Regions from separate parts of the Pseudoalteromonas sp. B160 genome, predicted to be linked through region 1. Evidence: riboswitches for the same ligand, from Rfam matches in the RefSeq annotation. Region 1 holds a riboswitch; the other holds the start of a gene.
What was found. A riboswitch is a leader RNA that binds a small molecule or an ion and turns the genes downstream of it on or off. The one in region 1 is predicted to bind cobalamin.
Positions count from the first base shown of each region.

Region 2: linked by a shared signal. The riboswitch ahead of P4S61_RS11615 (TonB-dependent receptor domain-containing protein) and the one ahead of P4S61_RS04420 (ABC transporter ATP-binding protein) in region 1 are both predicted to bind cobalamin.

Region 1 is NZ_JARLUX010000001.1:944,419-955,150, reverse strand. Features, by position in the region: gene P4S61_RS04465 (M20 metallopeptidase family protein) at 1-235, opposite strand, end outside; gene P4S61_RS04460 (tetratricopeptide repeat protein) at 336-1,193, shown strand; rRNA gene P4S61_RS04455 (16S ribosomal RNA) at 1,830-3,371, shown strand; rRNA gene P4S61_RS04450 (23S ribosomal RNA) at 3,668-6,554, shown strand; rRNA gene rrf (5S ribosomal RNA) at 6,687-6,801, shown strand; rRNA gene rrf (5S ribosomal RNA) at 6,864-6,978, shown strand; gene P4S61_RS04435 (FKBP-type peptidyl-prolyl cis-trans isomerase) at 7,196-7,624, shown strand; partial or broken gene P4S61_RS04430 (histidine phosphatase family protein) at 7,673-8,285, shown strand; cobalamin riboswitch at 8,308-8,450, shown strand; gene P4S61_RS04420 (ABC transporter ATP-binding protein) at 8,536-9,372, shown strand; gene P4S61_RS04415 (FecCD family ABC transporter permease) at 9,359-10,354, shown strand; gene cobT (nicotinate-nucleotide--dimethylbenzimidazole phosphoribosyltransferase) at 10,359-10,732, shown strand, end outside.
Region 2 is NZ_JARLUX010000001.1:2,486,587-2,497,318, forward strand. Features, by position in the region: partial or broken gene thiI (tRNA uracil 4-sulfurtransferase ThiI) at 1-785, shown strand, start outside; gene P4S61_RS11595 (ketopantoate reductase family protein) at 766-960, opposite strand; partial or broken gene P4S61_RS11600 (ketopantoate reductase family protein) at 1,026-1,793, opposite strand; gene P4S61_RS11605 (VanZ family protein) at 1,708-2,061, opposite strand; gene P4S61_RS11610 (YajQ family cyclic di-GMP-binding protein) at 2,223-2,705, shown strand; cobalamin riboswitch at 2,879-3,056, shown strand; partial or broken gene P4S61_RS11615 (TonB-dependent receptor domain-containing protein) at 3,091-4,931, shown strand; partial or broken gene msrA (peptide-methionine (S)-S-oxide reductase MsrA) at 5,020-5,555, opposite strand; partial or broken gene P4S61_RS11625 (efflux RND transporter permease subunit) at 5,696-8,795, opposite strand; gene P4S61_RS11630 (efflux RND transporter periplasmic adaptor subunit) at 8,799-9,851, opposite strand; gene P4S61_RS11635 (DUF2982 domain-containing protein) at 10,098-10,732, shown strand, end outside.

The sequences.
Region 1 (10,732 bases):
CTACTACACCAAAGCCACCCACATTGTCGGTCACCTCATAGCCAAGCGCACGTAATTTGGTGGCAAGCTTTTCTCCCGTTTCTTGCTCATGGTATGAAAGTTCTGGGGACTGGTGTAAATCTAAGTAAAACTTTTCAATGGCAGGCATCGTTTTATCTAACTTCAGCTCCAAGGTTGTTGAGCTTGCTAATGGACTAAGCAGTATAAGTGCAGCGTATAGACTATAAAATTTCATAAAAGACCTTTTTGATTTATGGCTTGTGATTCTGGGCTTGTAATTATTATGTTTGCCTCCATATAAAACCCTAAATAGTCTGATATGGCAATCAATAGCAATGAATAATATGGTAAATGTTAATCCGCAAAATCTTCAACAAGTGCTGGGTGAAACATCACAACAAAAACTAGTCCTGTTAAGTTTCTTTTCAGCACAAAGTCCAGAGTGTCAATCTCAAGCAGCTATTTTACAGACAATAGCCAAAGATTATGGTGACTATATATTAGTTGCCACATTAGATTGTGATTTAGAGCAAGCACTCGCAGCACAACTAGCACAGCAAGTTGGACTACAAACATTACCAACCTTAGTGCTATTAAAAGATTCAGCACCTGTTGATGTATTAGCCGGTGCACAAGCTGAAACTCAAATCAGAGAAGCGTTAAGTAAACATTTACCGCAGCCTCATGAAATGTTGTTAGAACAAGCCAAGCAAGCACTGATCGCTCAGGATTTAAATCAAGCGTTTAATTTTGCCAAGCAGGCTTACGAATTAGACAATACAAATGCGCGTATAAAATTAGTATTGGCAGATATATGCATTCAAATTCATAAACTGGATGACGCGCAAGCTTTGTTAGCTTCAGTAAATGAAAATGAGCAAGATGCATACTTTACAAATATTCAAGCAAAGTGCGCACAAGCACTTCAAGCACAAGAATCGCCAGAGCTAAAAGCATTACAAGCGAAAGTTGAAAAGTATCCTAACGATCTTGAATTAAAAGTTGAACTAAGTGCAGCATACGACCAAGCAGGCAAAAAAGAGCAAGCGTTAGAGTTACTATTTACAGTGTTGAAAAAAGATTTGAATTTTGCCGATGCCAAGGTAAGTTATTTAGCTATTATTGCCTCTTTACCGGATGGTGATAGTTTAGCGGCTAAATATAGAAGAAAGCTTTACAGTATCCTCTATTAACAAGTTTTTATTTTGTTTTATGGAAAGCGCCGAAGTTAATGGCGCTTTTTTTATGCCAAAAACTTGCGAAATATCGATAATAGATAATACTGAAGATCCTTTCAGGGAAAAGTCGTTGTTATTTTGTACAGTTGACTAGGGGTTTTAGTGTGTTTAGCGCGTAAATTGAACGAACAGCACTTTATTTCAAGTTTTCTTTAAAAAACGCTTGCGTAAAATTCGCCGCGCCCTATAATGCGACCCCACTGAGACGGCAGACAGCAACGCTTAGCGAGGCAAGAGTTAATCAGTTAGTCGAGTAAAACTTGAGTTTAGATTTTTAATAAAGTTTAAAATTAAGTGTTGACAAAAAAATAGGAAAGCGTAACATGCGCAGCCCTAGCGAGATAAAGTTTAACTTTAACCGCAGCGTTCTTTAACAATATAAAGCAATCATCTGTGTGGGCACTCGTACAGATTGAGTTCTAACAGCCAAGCTTGGTTCGCTAAGCAAGGCAAAAAATTTAGAGTCTCAATTGAAACTGAGTGACCAACAGAAGTAACTTATTTATAAGTTGCTTCGGCACAGTCAATTCAATATCGAAAGATATTAAATAAATTCAGAATTCATTGAGCTGTCGAAAGACAAAAAACTTTTAATTGAAGAGTTTGATCATGGCTCAGATTGAACGCTGGCGGCAGGCCTAACACATGCAAGTCGAGCGGTAACAGAGAGTAGCTTGCTACTTTGCTGACGAGCGGCGGACGGGTGAGTAATGCTTGGGAATATGCCTTTTGGTGGGGGACAACAGTTGGAAACGACTGCTAATACCGCATAATGTCTACGGACCAAAGTGGGGGACCTTCGGGCCTCACGCCAAAAGATTAGCCCAAGTGGGATTAGCTAGTTGGTAAGGTAATGGCTTACCAAGGCAACGATCCCTAGCTGGTTTGAGAGGATGATCAGCCACACTGGGACTGAGACACGGCCCAGACTCCTACGGGAGGCAGCAGTGGGGAATATTGCACAATGGGCGCAAGCCTGATGCAGCCATGCCGCGTGTGTGAAGAAGGCCTTCGGGTTGTAAAGCACTTTCAGTAAGGAGGAAAGGGTAGTCTTTAATAGAGGTTATCTGTGACGTTACTTACAGAAGAAGCACCGGCTAACTCCGTGCCAGCAGCCGCGGTAATACGGAGGGTGCGAGCGTTAATCGGAATTACTGGGCGTAAAGCGTACGCAGGCGGTTTGTTAAGCGAGATGTGAAAGCCCCGGGCTCAACCTGGGAACTGCATTTCGAACTGGCAAACTAGAGTGTGATAGAGGGTGGTAGAATTTCAGGTGTAGCGGTGAAATGCGTAGAGATCTGAAGGAATACCGATGGCGAAGGCAGCCACCTGGGTCAACACTGACGCTCATGTACGAAAGCGTGGGGAGCAAACAGGATTAGATACCCTGGTAGTCCACGCCGTAAACGATGTCTACTAGAAGCTCGGAGCCTCGGTTCTGTTTTTCAAAGCTAACGCATTAAGTAGACCGCCTGGGGAGTACGGCCGCAAGGTTAAAACTCAAATGAATTGACGGGGGCCCGCACAAGCGGTGGAGCATGTGGTTTAATTCGATGCAACGCGAAGAACCTTACCTACACTTGACATACAGAGAACTTACTAGAGATAGTTTGGTGCCTTCGGGAACTCTGATACAGGTGCTGCATGGCTGTCGTCAGCTCGTGTTGTGAGATGTTGGGTTAAGTCCCGCAACGAGCGCAACCCCTATCCTTAGTTGCTAGCAGGTAATGCTGAGAACTCTAAGGAGACTGCCGGTGATAAACCGGAGGAAGGTGGGGACGACGTCAAGTCATCATGGCCCTTACGTGTAGGGCTACACACGTGCTACAATGGCGCATACAGAGTGCTGCGAACTCGCGAGAGTAAGCGAATCACTTAAAGTGCGTCGTAGTCCGGATTGGAGTCTGCAACTCGACTCCATGAAGTCGGAATCGCTAGTAATCGCGTATCAGAATGACGCGGTGAATACGTTCCCGGGCCTTGTACACACCGCCCGTCACACCATGGGAGTGGGTTGCTCCAGAAGTAGATAGTCTAACCCTCGGGAGGACGTTTACCACGGAGTGATTCATGACTGGGGTGAAGTCGTAACAAGGTAGCCCTAGGGGAACCTGGGGCTGGATCACCTCCTTATACGATTTAGAACTTATTTGTTCGTAGTGTCCACACAGATGATTGTTAATTAGTGCGTATCCCTTTGGGATAACTAATTAATATGCTCTTTAAAAATTTGGAAAAGCTGATAATAAAATTCGTATAAATACAGTGTATTTGTACAGAGTTTTCAAAAGTAAAAAAGAATGATAGCAGTATCATTCAGTGCCATTTAATGAACGTTTACGTTTGTTGATTGGTATCTACTTTAGTATTCAATATTAACTTCTGGCGAAGTTAAACTGTCACGAAACAAAGACCCGTTTGGGTTGTATGGTTAAGTGACTAAGCGTACACGGTGGATGCCTTGGCAGTTGGAGGCGATGAAGGACGTATTAACTTGCGATAAGCCTAGTCAAGCTAGTAAAAAGCACTTGAGACTAGGATTTCCGAATGGGGAAACCCACCTGCTTGCAGGTATCGTTAACTGAATACATAGGTTAACGAGGCGAACGCGGAGAACTGAAACATCTAAGTACCCGTAGGAAAAGAAATCAACCGAGATTCCGAAAGTAGCGGCGAGCGAAATCGGAACAGCCCTTAAGCTTAATTGGTGTTAATGGAAGGCTCTGGAAAGTGCCACGATACAGGGTGATAGTCCCGTACATGAAAATCCCTTTTAAGTGAAATCGAGTAGGTCGGAGCACGTGAAACTTTGACTGAATATAGGTGGACCATCATCTAAGGCTAAATACTCCCAACTGACCGATAGTGAACCAGTACCGTGAGGGAAAGGCGAAAAGAACCCCTGTGAGGGGAGTGAAATAGAACCTGAAACCGTGTACGTACAAGCAGTAGGAGCCCACTTGTTGGGTGACTGCGTACCTTTTGTATAATGGGTCAGCGACTTATATTTTGTAGCGAGGTTAACCGAATAGGGTAGCCGTAGGGAAACCGAGTCTTAACTGGGCGACTAGTTGCAAGGTATAGACCCGAAACCCGGTGATCTAGCCATGGGCAGGTTGAAGGTTGAGTAACATCAACTGGAGGACCGAACCCACTAACGTTGAAAAGTTAGGGGATGACCTGTGGCTAGGAGTGAAAGGCTAATCAAACCGAGAGATAGCTGGTTCTCCCCGAAATCTATTTAGGTAGAGCCTCGGACGAATACTTACGGGGGTAGAGCACTGTTAAGGCTAGGGGGTCATCCCGACTTACCAACCCTTTGCAAACTCCGAATACCGTAAAGTAATATCCGGGAGACACACGGCGGGTGCTAACGTCCGTCGTGAAGAGGGAAACAACCCAGACCGCCAGCTAAGGTCCCAAAGTCATAGTTAAGTGGGAAACGATGTGGAAAGGCCCAGACAGCCAGGAGGTTGGCTTAGAAGCAGCCATCCTTTAAAGAAAGCGTAATAGCTCACTGGTCGAGTCGGTCTGCGCGGAAGATGTAACGGGGCTAAACTATGCACCGAAGCTGCGGATTCAGAATTTATTCTGAGTGGTAGGGGAGCGTTCTGTAAGCGGTTGAAGGTGTACCGGGAGGTATGCTGGACGTATCAGAAGTGCGAATGCTGACATGAGTAACGATAATGCGGGTGAAAAACCCGCACGCCGGAAGACCAAGGGTTCCTATCCCATGTTAATCAGGGTAGGGTAAGTCGACCCCTAAGGCGAGGCCGAAAGGCGTAGTCGATGGGAAACGGATTAATATTTCCGTACTTGGTATAATTGCGATGGGGGGACGGAGCAGGCTAAGCAAGCATGGCGTTGGTAGTCCATGTGAAAGTGAGTAGGCTAGTGACTTAGGTAAATCCAGGTTGCTGTTAGGCTGAGACACGAGACGAGTCACTAAGGTGATGAAGTTGCTGATGCCATACTTCCAGGAAAAGCCTCTAAGCTTCAGATTATACCGAATCGTACCCCAAACCGACACAGGTGGTCAGGTAGAGAATACTAAGGCGCTTGAGAGAACTCGGGTGAAGGAACTAGGCAAAATCGTACCGTAACTTCGGGAGAAGGTACGCTCCGATTGGTGATGAGACTTGCTCTCTAAGCTGATTGGAGCCGCAGTGACCAGGTGGCTGGGACTGTTTATTAAAAACACAGCACTGTGCAAAATCGCAAGATGACGTATACGGTGTGACACCTGCCCGGTGCCGGAAGGTTAATTGATGGGGTTATCTTCGGAGAAGCTTTTGATCGAAGCCCCGGTAAACGGCGGCCGTAACTATAACGGTCCTAAGGTAGCGAAATTCCTTGTCGGGTAAGTTCCGACCTGCACGAATGGTGTAACCATGGCCACGCTGTCTCCACCCGAGACTCAGTGAAATTGAAATCGCAGTGAAGATGCTGTGTACCCGCGGCTAGACGGAAAGACCCCGTGAACCTTTACTACAGCTTGGCACTGAACATTGAACCTACATGTGTAGGATAGGTGGGAGACTTAGAAGCAGAGACGCTAGTTTTTGTGGAGTCGTCCTTGAAATACCACCCTTGTAGTTTTGATGTTCTAACGTTGGCCCCTGAATCGGGGTTACGGACAGTGCCTGGTGGGTAGTTTGACTGGGGCGGTCTCCTCCCAAAGAGTAACGGAGGAGCACGAAGGTTGGCTAAGTACGGTCGGACATCGTACGGTTAGTGTAATGGTAGAAGCCAGCTTAACTGCGAGACAGACACGTCGAGCAGGTACGAAAGTAGGTCATAGTGATCCGGTGGTTCTGAATGGAAGGGCCATCGCTCAACGGATAAAAGGTACTCCGGGGATAACAGGCTGATACCGCCCAAGAGTTCATATCGACGGCGGTGTTTGGCACCTCGATGTCGGCTCATCACATCCTGGGGCTGAAGTCGGTCCCAAGGGTATGGCTGTTCGCCATTTAAAGTGGTACGCGAGCTGGGTTTAGAACGTCGTGAGACAGTTCGGTCCCTATCTGCCGTGGGCGTTTGAGAATTGAGAGGGGTTGCTCCTAGTACGAGAGGACCGGAGTGAACGAACCGCTGGTGTTCGGGTTGTCATGCCAATGGCATTGCCCGGTAGCTACGTTCGGAACTGATAAGCGCTGAAAGCATCTAAGCGCGAAGCAGGCCTCGAGATGAGTTCTCACTAGAGCTATAAGCTCTCTGAAGGGCCGTTGAAGACTACAACGTTGATAGGCAAGATGTGGAAGCATAGTGATATGTTAAGCTAACTTGTACTAATTACCCGTGAGGCTTAACCATACAACGCCAAACGCGTTTTATGTGATAGTTGATAGCGCAAGAAGTTAATAGACTAAAGTAGATTTACTGAAAACTTTTATTATCAGAATTCCAAATTTTAGTTAATTGCTAACGCGATTAACACCAAATTTGCTTGGTAACAATAGCGTTTTGGACCCACCTGACCCCATGCCGAACTCAGTAGTGAAACGAAACAGCGCCGATGATAGTGTAGCATTTGCTATGTGAAAGTAGGACATTGCCAGGCTCCAAATTTAGTCGAAGGACTTAAAACTTAATAATTAAAATAAGAAAATTGAAAAGAATTTTCTTGGTAACAATAGCGTTTTGGACCCACCTGACCCCATGCCGAACTCAGTAGTGAAACGAAACAGCGCCGATGATAGTGTAGCATTTGCTATGTGAAAGTAGGACATTGCCAGGATCTAATTAAAGAAAGCCCGACTAGAAATAGTCGGGCTTTTTTACGTTTGCAGGAAAGTGATTTAGCAGTGAGATTATGCTGGCGGGCAAAGACAGCGCCAATCATTAAGATCATTTTATTGTTTTGAAAAACTCGCAAACTCACTATAAAACTTAGCGTTTAGGCCTCTACCTATGCGATAAGATTATTATATTTATCATACAAATAGTGGGGCTTCATGGCACGTAAAAAAACAACTAAATCAAAAGGTTCATCAGGACTCAATCGTAAAAACAGTGAAAGCTTCATAGTTAAATTTAGTAATCATGCTGATACTCAACTGTGTGCTTCTGGTTTGATGTATAAAGTAATAGATGAGATCTCTGGTGAGCGAGTAACTGACACAGATACCGTGGTCATCAATCAGCGTATTATGCTTGCTGATGGCAGCGTAATAGCTGATAGTTATAAAGCTGGAATGCCTGAAGTATTTACCTTAGATGAGGCAATCGAAGGATTACGAGAAGGTATTTTATTGATGTCGGTTGGTTCTCGCTATGAATTTGTAATTCCTGCAGAGCTGGCGTGGGGACGCAAGGGGAATGGTGGAAAAATAGGAGCTAATGCCGTTCTACATTTTGATGTGCGCTTAATCCGTTTAGGATGACCATTATGCTATTGTTAAAAGTACTTTTCTTTAATGTAAGAGGGTTTTATGCCGCCATTTTCTAGTCGCGTTTACTTATTACGCCATGGCGAATTGATTGAGCAAGGAGTCTTGGCCGGACAGACAGATTTTTTACTCAGTGAACTTGGCCGTGCGCAATTACATCAAGCGTGCAGTGAGCTAACTAATATTGAGCTTGTACAAAGTTCGACTTTGAAACGATGTAGCGAATTTGCCAGATCTTTTAGCCATGCCCAGCAAATACCACTTTTTCTGACCGATCAGCTCCGAGAGTTTAATTTTGGTGATTGGGATGGCTGTAAATATGATGATTTGTGGCAACAGACGGACTCTCCTAGTATTGGCGATTTCTGGCAAAGCCCTTGGCAAGTAACCCCCTCATGGCGAAAGTATGAGGGATTTTTATCAGCGAATAGCAACGTGGTGGCAAACGTTACTAATTGATATTGCAAGTAATCGTACTCAAGCACAATTAGTTTTAACGCATGCCGGAGTGATCAAGCAACTATTAGGTATTATTTGTCGGTTACCAAAAGAGTCGAATCAGCAAAACATATTTTCAATCGGTTATGGGAAGCTCATTTGTATTGATATTTACATAGATGATAGCGATAAAGCATGGCCAAGAATTGTGTTTTAAAATACTATTTTTAGCCGTCTAGAAAGATATTAATTGAAATATTTACTCACCCGCCCATAATAGAGCCTTATGTATTTTGGAATGGGGTGTAACTCCTCAACTGTTCCCGCAACTGTAAGTCGCAAGCGCGATAAGTCAGATACAAAATACGTTAATTTATTACCTATTGAGCGGGCTAACTCTTCTATTATCACCATGATCATAATGGTTTGTAGTGTATTGGGTTTAGCTATTGCTAGAGAGATAACACATTGCAAATACCAGCAGTAATAGATCCCCCTTACTTGAAGTAGCTAATTTATCGTGGTCGGTGGCAAATACCGCCATTTTGCACGATATTAATTTTGCAATAAAACCAGGCCAATTTATTGGTTTGTTAGGGCCTAATGGCGCAGGTAAATCAAGTTTATTGCGTTGTTTATACCGTTACACTAAACCAGTGTGCGGTGAGGTTATATTTGCAGGGAAAAATATTTGGCAGCTAAGTGCGGATGAATATGCCAAGCAGGTTGCTGTGGTGCTGCAAGAAACACCTTCGCAATTTAACCTATCGCTTTATGATGTAGTGAGTCTTGGTCTTACGCCGCATAAAAGCTTATTTAGTTCGACAACTAAAAATGATCAACAAATTATTTTTCAGGCGATTGAGCAAGTTGGCTTGAGCCATCATTTACAGCAATCGTTTGATTCCCTTTCCGGTGGCGAGAAGCAACGCGCATTGATAGCACGTTCAATTGTACAAAGCCCTCAATTATTAATTATGGACGAGCCTACCAGCCACTTAGATATTAAATATCAAATTCAATTAATGGAGTTGGCTAAATCGCTAAATGTAACGGTATTAGCGTCGTTCCATGATCTTAATCTTGCAGCAAGTATGTGTGATGAACTACTGGTGATAAAGCAAGGTGAGTTAGTTGCAACGGGTAGCCCAGAATATGTCATCACGGAAGAAATGCTCAGCGAAGTATTTGGTGTCTGTGCAGAAGTCTCGGCGCATCCACAGAGTAAACAATTAAATAAGGTCATTCCGCGTATTACCTATTTTTACGGCTATCAAGGTGGTGGCGTTGATGCAAAAAAATAATTATTTTGCAGTCAGCGTGGCGCTATTTTTTGCCTTGTCGAGCATTTTTATAGCACTTAGCTTTGGTGCTGCGGCCAGTAAACTCATTGATGTATACCACAGTATTATAGGTCAGGGAGATGACTCCTTTATAGCGCGGATCATATGGCAACTGCGAATGCCACGAACATTGTTGGCGTTTTTAGCTGGCTCTGGTCTAGCTATTGCTGGTTTAATTTTACAAACCGTAACCCGTAACCCGTTAGCCGATCCTTACTTATTTGGTATTTCATCGGGAGCCTCATTTGGTGTGGTATGTTTTATGACACTAACAGGAGTCAGCGCGGGAATAACAATGTCGGCCGCGGCATTTGTTGGTAGTTTATTGACTATGTTATTACTGGTTTTTATTGCCGGACGAGCAGGTCGCGGACAAGTTGAAAGCATGCTCTTGGCTGGGGTCGCTTTATCCTTTTTATTCAGTGCCTTTACCAGCTTACTTTTATATTTTAGTGATCCACAGGCGATCACGGCTATTTTATTTTGGACGCTAGGCAGCTTTGCTCGCGCACAATGGTCAACGTTATGGTTACCCGCTTTAGTTATTATTAGTTGCACCGGGCTGATGATGGGTTTTCGTCGGCAACTAAATGCAATGTTACTAGGTGATGAAAGTGCTGCAACTTTAGGAATACCGGTACAGCGGTTTCGGTTATTAATGTTGGTATTGAGCTCATTGATCACTGCAGTGTTAGTGGCGATGTGTGGTGGTATTGGTTTTGTTGGTTTGATGATCCCGCATATAGTACGGTTTTTTGTGTCGCAAGGCACTATTACTGGTTTGATCATGACGGCTTTAGTTGGCGGTATATTTATGGTGTGGGTTGATGTGCTATCGCGTATTTTACTTGCAAATCAAGAATTGCCAATCGGTGTTATTACTTCTGCAATAGGCAGTATTTTCTTTTTATCGTTACTTTATTTTCGCAAGCGAGAGAGTTAGTCAGATGTTTAATATACCCACAGTAACTAATCAATTTGGTCACCTCATCATTGATAAGATTAACCAAAAAACTAAACCGCTTGGTGCACTTGGACAGTTAGAACAATGTGCAATACAACTGGTTACTTTGTTTAGCCAAAAAGTGGCAAGCGAAGATGCTTTTAAAACCTTTGCACCTGCAATCAATAAGCCTACTTTGCTGGTATTTGCAGGAGATCATGGTGTTGCTGCACAAGGGGTATCGATAGCGCCCAGTGATGTCACCTCACAAATGGTAGCTAATTTTGTCAGCGGTGGTGCCGCTATTAATGTCTTTTGCCAACAGTTAGGTTGGCAATTAGAAGTGATTGATTGTGGTATTTTGCATCCAGTCACAGC
Region 2 (10,732 bases), 1.5 Mb from region 1:
CAAGCCAGCTATTATATTTGGAAGCAGTTTAGCTCAACCCATAAAGTTAAATTTATCAGTGTTGACTTTGACCCCGTTGTTGCCGAAATTTTAGAAAATGTTGAAAACAGTCAAATGGGTGTAGTTCTCAAACGTATGATGATGCGTGCAGGCAGCCAAATAGCTGAAAAAATGGGGATTCAAGCGCTTGTTACCGGTGAGAGTCTAGGCCAAGTTTCAAGTCAAACATTAGCCAACTTAAGTGTGATTGACCGTGTTACCGAAACGCTTATATTACGCCCGCTGATCCAACACGACAAACAAGAAATTATAAACATCGCTCGTAAAATCGGCACCGCAGAAATGGCCGAAACTATGCCGGAATACTGTGGTGTGATTTCTAAAAGCCTACAGTTAAAGCTAAAATTGCCGTAGTAGAAGCTGAAGAGCAAAAGTTTGATTTTGATGTGCTCAATACTGTTATTGAAAACGCACGTATTATGGATATTCGTGACATTGACGTCGAAGCTAAACAAGAGCTAAAAGAGGCAGAGTCAGTTTCTGATTTACCAGCTGATGCAGTTGTTGTTGATATTCGCTCGCCGGAAGAAGAAGATGCAGCACCGCTTGAAATTGATGGGATAGAAGTTGTGCATTTGCCATTTTTCCGCTTAGCGACCAAATTTGCAGACCTACCGCAAGACAAAGACTACTACTTATATTGCACTAAAGGTGTAATGAGTCAGCTACAGGCGCTTATTTTACATGAAAATGGCTTTGCCAATGTTAAAGTTTATCGCCCGTAAGGTTGATAGTTATTAATAACAAGCGCGAGTTAAATCGCGCTTTTTTTATGTCTGATAGCATCGAGTAAAGATTGATTGTGAGGGTATTAATACCGAGTTGATTACCTTTTTGGCAAATATAACCGCACATCGCGTCAATTTCTGTGATGCGATTATGGGCGACATCTTGATGCATTGATGAGTAATTGTTTTGGTATCACTCATCACTTGATAGGCGTTCGCTAATGCTTCAGCAAGTCGCACATTAATACCTAGTTTATTTGCTACGGTACACGCTTCGTTTAAGATATTTAAAATTATGCCACTAAACTGTGGTGCAGTCAGTGCGCCATTTTTCACATTGTGCAGCGCACTGAGTGGATTAATAGCAATATTAACGAGTAATTTTTCAAAGCGTAATTGTTGTATATTATTTGTGGTTGTTAATTCAGGAATAGCGTTTAGTAGATTTTTAACTTCAGCGAGTTGTGTTTTTGCTTGCTGGTTACAATCACCTAAAATGCTGCTCCCGATACCAGTATGCAACACACTAAAAGGTGCATCTTTGTAGCCCGCTAAACGTGTTGTTAAAAAATATAGTCCTTGTTGTTTTGTAAGTTCGCTATTTATTTCATCTACATTACCCATGCCATTGTGAGATAAAATCAATTGGCATTGAGCGCTTAAAAAAGGCTTTAGTTGCCTAAATGCGGTGGCAACTTGATATGCTTTAACAGTAAAAATAACAACATCGACTTGGCCGTGCTCAGATAATTGAGTCAGGTTTGTCAGTTGGCAATTAATTGCTTGTTTTGGCGCGTTTGCTTGTTGATAAAAACGAGGTTCGTCAATAGCATGCTTGGTAAGTAGGGTAACCCTGTGCTGTTGACTCAAATAATGGCTATAGAGCAGCCCAATGGCACCATCGCCAACGACGAATATATTAGCCATTTTGATTCTTTTTAAAACGAGAATAAATACCGAACAACAAAAAGAAACTAGCAGCCCCAGAAAAGTCAGCAACAACATCAGCAACAGATGCGCTACGATAAGGGATTGTGCTTTGCATTAGCTCAATAGCGATGCCATAAAATGCTAATAACACGAGGTGAACGAATACAGGTAGCTTGAACGCTCTGACCATGACGGCTGCCAGAACAAAGAAAATAATAAAATGCACTAACTTATCTAGATGAGGCAGTGACGATACCCCAACGCCCCTAAAATCGCGGGCAAACAAAAAGGTAAATACCAGAATACTGATTAAAAATAGAGTTTGATAAACACGCCGAGTCACGAAAAATCCTAAATCGTTTAAAAATAGAACCGCAGTATATCAAACAAATTTCGTATCGCACCTGAACAAAGCATAGAAAAGTGTAAAGATTTATAAAATTTATATAGTATAATTATCGACAATATAAATTTGAATTAAAAATATCTTGTTAGGAGAGACTTATGCCTTCATTTGACATTGTTTCGGAAGTCGAAATGAACGAAGCAAAAAATGCTGTTGATAACGCTAACCGTGAACTTGAAACTCGCTTTGACTTTAGAGGCGTTGATGCGTCAATAGAGCTTAATGATAAAACCATTAAACTAAAAGCAGAAGCTGATTCACAGGTTATGCAGTTGTTTGATATTTTAGCGAGCAAAATATCAAAACGCGGTATGGACGTATCAAGTTTAGAGCTGCAAGATATTTCACGTGCGGGAAAAAATGTTTACCGTAATGTTGCGCTAAAGCAAGGTATCGAAAAAGATATGGCTAAAAAAGTCGTTAAAGCCATTAAAGACTCTAAAGTAAAAGTACAAGCCGCGATCCAAGGCGAAGAAGTACGTGTAACGGGTAAAAAACGTGATGACCTACAAGAAGCCATGCAAGTAGTACGCAGTGCTGATTTAGGGCAACCATTTCAGTTTAAAAACTTTAGAGATTAGAAAGCTAGGAGCTAGGTTTCTAGGTGCTAGAAAAAGCCAAATTGCAGCAATGTAGTTTGGCTTTTTTAGTTTAGAACTTATGATTATTCCTAGAACCTAGAGTATTTAGATGTATAGCCGTCCATTGACTTTTGTGCTTAAAATAATCACAATAGCGACCTATTTTCAAGGTGCTTGTGGTTACTTTTCAAGGTTGTTGATTAAGTAAAGCAAGATAATCGGGAAGTTGGTGGCGTTTATAGGATATAAACGAAGTCCAACACTGCCCCCGCAACGGTGATACATACTTTTAGCTAAATTTATTAGCGAGTTATGTTAAGTCCGGAGACCGGCCTTGAAGTCAATTTACTATCACTTGTGCGGTGGGCGCGGGTCAGGGGATATCATGTTAAACAAATCTACTCTAGGCGTAGCAATTGCCGCTGCGTTGTCTTTTTCTGTGTCTGCAGAGCAATCAATAGAACGCCTGACGGTAACAGCTAATAAATTTGAACAATCAATTACTGATGTACTTGCCAGTGTAACTGTTATTGAGCGCAGTGATATTGAAAAAAATAACTATCGAGACTTACCATCAATACTAAGCAACATTGCAGGTGTTGATATTGTACGCAACGGTGGCTTTGGTCAAAAGGCTGATGTATTTGTTCGTGGCGCCACGGCAAAGTATACCTTGGTGCTGGTTGATGGCGTGCGTGTCAGTGATGCAAGTTCTGGTAGCGTATCATTAACCAATATACCGGTTAACAGCATTGAGCGAGTTGAGATTGTAAAAGGTGCGAGAGCTGCAATTTATGGTTCTGATGCTGTCGCTGGTGTTATCAATATAATTACTCGTCAAGCAACTAATAATACACTATCTGCTACGTTGGGTACTGATAGCTATGAAAACTACCAGTTAGCAGGCGGGATTGTAAAAGATGCCGTTACTTTTCATTATAACTTAGGCTATGAAAATACTGACGGCTATGATGTAACAGGTAAAGATCCATCACAGCCAGTAACAAAAGATCATGATGACGACGGTTATACCAATAAAAATATTGGTTTTAACTTAGCATATAAAACTGAAAATGCCGGTGTATTTAGTTTGCTAAGCCAGTATAGCAAAGGCCAAGGCGAGTATGACAACGCTTACGGCAATGACGCATATGACTTTGAAAACTACACCGCTAAATTAGGCTGGAAAAAAGCTCTGAGATTTATACACAAAGTGCCTCTGTGAGTACTTCTCAAGAAGAAAATATTCAAACAGGTACCGAAGATCAGCAGATTTACAGTACAGAGCGAGTTGAATTTGAATACAGTGGTTTATATACACTAACTAATACGGTTGATATTACCGGTGGTGTTAATTTTTTGAATGAAGACTTATCAGGCTCTTCGGCAAAATCATCTGAAGAACAGCGTGATAACACAGCACTCTTCGTTGGCGTATTTTATTATGATGATACTTGGTTAGGAAATGCAGTAGTAAGAACCGATGATTATGATTTTCATGGTCGTGCAAATACTTACACAACAGGCTTAGGCTATCGAGCAAATAAATACATAACACTACGCTTAAGTCATGGTACAGCCTTTAGAGCACCATCATTGATCAATGCATTTGTTACAGATAGTCAATGGTATATACCTAACAATGATATAAAACCGGAAGAGTCTGTTAATAATGAATTTGGTATCACCTTAGATACTAAATGGGGTCGTTATGATATTGCTATTTTTGATAATAAGATCGATAACTTAATTGAGAATAAAATAGTTGCTGGAACGAGTAAGTATATGGCGACTAATGTCGAAAAAGTATCTATGCAAGGTATTGAATTATCAGCCGAGTTTGAAGGTTTGGGCTTTCAACATAATGTTAATTTGAGCTTATTAGATGCCAAAGATGAAACAACCAATACGGATTTACCGCGTAGACCATCTGAAATGTTTAATTATGCGCTTGGTAAAAGCTGGGGCGATTTTGATGCTAATATAGCAATGCAATATCGTTCGTCGCGTCCTTCAATCTATGATACAGAGTTAGCTTCTTTCACGGTATTTAATTTATCAGTAAATTATCAAGTAATGGATGAGTTATCATTGCAAGCTCGCATTGAAAATATTACTGATAAAGAATATTTTGCGGCTAGTATAAGGGCTGCTGCTAACGGTGAACTGCTAGGCTACAATGCTGCAGGGCGACAATTTTTTGCTGGCGCAAGTTACCAGTTCTGATCTCGTTCTAGCTTAAATAAAAAAGCCCGACACTTTTGTTTGTCGGGCTTTTTTATATTTAGATGAAAATGCTTATTTAGCACTTTGCTTAGTTTACTAAAAACTGTTTATAGTCTTTCTCAAACTTTTTCAGCTTAGGTGCTATCAATAAACTGCAATAGCGTTGCTCAGGGTTTTCGTTGTAGTAGTCTTGGTGATACTGCTCTGCTGGGTAGTAAGTGGTTGCAGGGCTAACTTCAGTGACGATATCTTCGCATATTTGGCTTTGTAATTTTGCAATATATTGATTAGTTTGCGCTTGCTGCTCGCTATCATGATAATAAATCACACTTCGATATTGGGTGCCTATATCATTACCTTGGCGGTTTAGCTGAGTGGCATCATGCAGGGTAAAAACATCGCCAGTAAGGTCTCATAGCTTATCTGGCTACTGTCAAACTTAATCTGTACAACCTCTGCGTGGCCGGTGAGGCCAGTGCAAATTTGTTTATACGTAGGCTCAGTTGTTTCGCCGCCAGTATAGCCAGAGCTTACTTGTAAAACGCCTTTCACGCGCCTAAACGCGGCATCAATACACCAAAAGCAGCCACCACCAAATGTTGCAGTTTCATTTGTTATACTCATTTAGTTGTTCCTTAAAGCTGTTAAATTACACGGATTATCTAGCGTAACAGAAGAACGAGCAAGGAGGTTTATTATTTCATTTAATTACGGCAGGGAAGTGAAAAGTAGCGTTGCTGTAGGTTTGCAACGCTACGATGAGATTAAAGTTCTTTTAGCGGCCTTTCAGCTTCTTGTTGGTTGAGCTTTTGTTGTAAAAACTCAGGAGACTGAGTATTGCGAGCCAGTGCATAGTACGCCGCAGGAACAACAAATAGCGTAAGTATGGTTGCGACAATAACACCAGTAAACACCACTACACCAATTACCATACGGCTCTCTGCACCAGGGCCTGAGGCTAGCACTAGTGGCACCGCACTCATTACCGTAGTCAAAGAGGTCATAATAATTGGTCGCAATCTTTGGGTTGCTGCTTGTAAAATAGCTTCACTAAACTCTACGCCTTTATCGCGCAATTGATTGGTAAATTCGACAATCAATATACCGTTCTTAGCACTAAGACCAATCAGCATTACAATGCCTATTTGGCTGTAAATGTTTATGGTTAGTCCTGCAACCCATAAACCAAACATTGCGCCCATCAAACCCAGTGGCACAGTGAGCATGATCACAAAGGGGTGCATAAAGCTTTCAAACTGAGCGGCTAAAACTAAGAAGGTAACAGTAAGCGCTAGAATGAAAACATACGTCATCGCTGAGGCACCTTCATAATATAATTGCGATTCACCTTTATAATCAATGGCGCCATCAATTTCGTTTTCTTCCATTGCCACTTTATTTAAAAAGTTAAGCGCTTCTTCAAGGGTATAACCATCGGCGAGGTTAGCGCTCAAAGTAATAGCACGCATTCGGTTGTAACGATTTAGCCTTGATGCAGTGGCTTCTTCTTTTAAGCTAATTAAGCTATCTAGAGGAACCAGTTCATCACTGCGTGATTTTAGGCAAATATTTGATATATCGGTAGGATCAGCAAAGTCAGCTTTAGTGCCTTTTAAGATCACATCGTACTCTTCACCACGGTCAATAAAGGTGGTAACACGGCGTTGGCCTAACATGGTTTCAAGGGTGCGGCCAACATCCGAAACTGAAATCCCTAAATCCGCCGCTTTGTTTTTATCGATACTGATCAAAAACTGCGGGAAGGTTTCTTTGTAGTCATGGTCAATACGCACCAGTCCTGGGTTTTTCTCTGCACGTTCAATGATCCGGTCTCGCCAATCAGCTAATTGTGCATAATCATTACCTTGCAGGACAAACTCAATGGGCCGTGATGAGCCACCGCCACCAATACCACGGCGCATAATAGCAAACGCGCGCACATCGGTGACTTCAGTCATTTTTGCACTGATCTCATCCATTACTTCCCAAGTTGAACGTTTACGTTCATCCCAGTCTGCCATACCAACAATTGCCACACCACCGCTGCCACCCCAGCCAGGAACGCGTACCAGCACTCGACTTAGTTCGCCCGCTTCGGAATAAGGCATTAAACGTTCTTCAATTTTTGCCATGTTGGCGGCGTTATTTTCATAACTTGCCCCTTCAGGGCCACTCATCATGATAAAGAAAGTACCACGGTCTTCTTTTGGCGTAAGTTCTGAAGGAATTTGTTGGAACAGTAAATAACTAACAAAACCAGCCAGCAGTAGGGTGATTGTTAAACCACCTGAACGCGTCATATTTGAGCGTAAAGAGTTTTTATAACTTTGCTCAATCTTACTAAAGATACGGTCCATCCATTGGCTGAATTTACTCTCTTTTGAGGATGGTTTAAGTACTAATGAACACAACGCTGGCGAGAGTGTTAATGCGGTAATGCTTGAGAAGAATACCGCGGCGCTCACGGCCATCGCAAACTCGGTAAATAATGCGCCGATACGGCCATCCATAAATACCAAGGGGACAAACACCGAGATCAGCACTAAGGTGGTGGCAATAATTGCAAAGCCAACCTCACGGGCGCCACGATAAGCGGCTAGTAGGGCGAGGTTCGCCCAGTTCGATACGCCGGTGAATGTTTTCTAGCATTACAATCGCGTCATCAACAACCAAGCCAATTGCTAGCACCAGCGCCAGTAGTGTCAATAAGTTAATTGAGTAACCCATCGCCAATAAGAACATAAAGCTACCGACCAGCGCAACTGGGACTGTTACCGCTGGGATCAAGGTGGCGCGAATGTTCCCTAAAAATAAGAAGATAATTAATACCACCAAGGCCATAGAAATAGCCAAGGTTCTGTAAACCTCGTTAATTGATTCTTTAATGAATATTGACGAGTCGTAGCTGTCTTGAATAGTTGTGCCTTCTGGCAGGTTGCGTTTGATTTTTTCAAGTTCAGCACGGGCATTATCAACCACGGTAAGTGTATTCGCTTTAGCTTGTTTAACAATACCAAGGCCAACCATATTGCGGCCATTACCTCGGAATAAGCTTTCATCGTCAGCGGCTTCTAATTTTACATCAGCGACTTCACCAAGACGAACTAAGTAACCATCGTCGCCACGTTTAATTACTAGGTTTTGAAAATCACGCTGCTCTTTGTAACTACGCGCTGTTCGAACTGTAAAGTCACGGTCGATAGATTCTATCTCACCTGCAGGTAGCTCAACATTTTCAGTTCGTAGGGTGTTTTCTATGTCACTACTGGTTATGCCACGAGCAGCCATTGCTTGGCGGTTGAGCCAAATTTTCATGGCATATTTACGTTCACCACCAACACGTACATTGGAAACACCATCTACCACAGCTAAACGGTCGACAATAAAGCGCTGTGCATAATCAGACAGTTGCAATGAATCCATTGTGTCGCTATTGAGTAAAAACCATGCAATAGGGCTTTCATCACTGTTAGATTTAGATACTTCTGGCGGGCGTACTTGCTCAGGTAGACTATCAAGTGTGCGCGCTACACGTTCACGGACATCGTTTGATGCTGCATCAATATCACGGCTGATATTAAACTCAATGGTAATATTTGAGCGGCCATTTCTACTTGATGAATTAATGCTTTTAATGCCTTCAATACCGGAAATACGGTTTTCCAGCACTTGGGTAATTTTTGTTTCAATGATCTCGGCTGACGCTCCCGTATATTCAGTGCTTACACTGACTATGGGTGATTCAATATCAGGATATTCGCGCAGCGGTAACATCGAAAAAGCCACTAAGCCAAAGGTTAGTAACAGTAGGTTAATTACAATTGCAAAAACGGGACGTTTGACACTGGTATCAGTAATTTTCACAGTTTACCCCTTCACAGTAACTTTGCTGCCTGAGCGAATTTTAATAATTCCTTCAGTAACAATTTGTTGCCCATTACTAATACCCTCATCAATGGCAACCCAACCATTGTGACGACCTGCAACGTGAACCTCTACTTTAGTGGCTATTCCGTCTTCAATTTGAAAAACATAATGTTTATCTTGTTGTGGGATCACCGCTTTCTCTGGCACCATCATCGCTTGATTCGAGCTAAGTTGTAACGCGGTCTTGAGCAACATGCCAGGGCGTAATAAACCACTTTTATTCGCGAAGCTTGCTGTGACTTCAACACTGCGGGTGATTGAATCAATCCGAGCACTAACGTGCGTTACTTTACCGGTGAAGGTTTTTTCAGGGTAAGCATCATTTTGGGTCATTACTTTCATGCCAACGTTTAATTGCGCAAGGTATTTTTCTGGGACTTTAAAATCGACTTTAATAATGCTTATATCATCTAAGCTTGTAATAATTGTGCTGTTATTTACATAAGCACCTACTGAGATCTGACGCTTACCTAAAATACCTGAAAAAGGCGCGATAATAGTCATTTCAGATAATTTTGTTTTGGCGTTTTCAAGCTGAGCTTCGGTTGCATCAACGCGAGAAAGTTGCTCTTCGAGTAATGACTTTGCAGTTGCTTGTGAGCGAGAAAGCTCTGTTAAGCGTTCAAGTTGACGTTTTTCTTCGCGTAAGTTGATTGCCAGCTCTTTAACAGTGAGCTCTTCTTGCTGCGATTGCAATTGTACGAGCTTTTGACCTTTACTGACTAAATCACCGTCTTTGAAATAAATGTCAGTTACGTAATCATTTTGTGCGCTTTGTATATAAATTGCTTGATTAGCGCGGGCACTGCCGATAGCCTCAATGAGGACAGCATTTTCTTCACTTGCAACAGTGTGAGCGGTTACTTGCGTTGCATTAACTGTGAAGTCAGATTGCTCACCTTGGCTGCTTGGTAAATAAAGATAAACACATAGCCCCAAAAGTAGAGTAATAATAAATGGAAAGAGCGCTTTGCCAGATTGCTTTGCATACATTGTTAAAAATACCGGAGAATTAATTGCCTCTAGTGTACAAAATTACAGCGTGAATTGGCGGCCGCGTATCTCATAAATCTGTCGGTTAGGCGTAAAAGTTCAGTTGTTTTTCATTTTGTTCCCATTTTATGTTGGTGTGTGAGAGAGTTATGAAGTTAACTAGCAAATGTCCGCGTTGTATGAAAATACGTAAATTGATAATTTGGGCTATAATTATGTACGCTTTTTATATTGTTTTTTATCGTTATGGTTAAACGCAAAAACGCTGTTTTGAAATTGCGTGCGCAAGGTGCGCGCAATGGTATCGAAACTCTCACTGTCGGTGCGGTTGGGCTTTTATTTATAATGCTAGTTAATTTACTGCGGCCCGACGAAATTAGCATTTTCGAAATTTTCTTGGTGAGTTTATGTTTGGCTGCCATTTTTGTTGGTTTTTTAAAAACCCAAGAGCCATTTTACAGTTTAGTTATTACAGAAAAGGAGCTTACTTACCAGCATAAGTATGGCTGCTGGTGTGTTAAGCAAGAAAATCTAAATTACAGTGGTATTCCTAAAGTAGAACAAGAACTTGAGCAACTTGAGTTAAATGCTGTAGGTATCAAACTTAACGACACCGATGAATTTTTATTACAACTAGGACCAAGAATTGCAGGTAAATTATTGATCGAACAACGACATTTATTTATGCAAGTAATTCAAAAACATTGCAAAAATGGCAATTGCCCATCAGAATGGTTAGTTGAGGATAATCATTACACTTCTGTGAATGGTCGCAGTTTTAATGGCCTTATAGCCATGTTTGCTAATAGAATGCGACATCTACGACAATTAACAGGATATGACTTACTGTTACCAGCAAGTGTATTGGATAGAAGTATTTG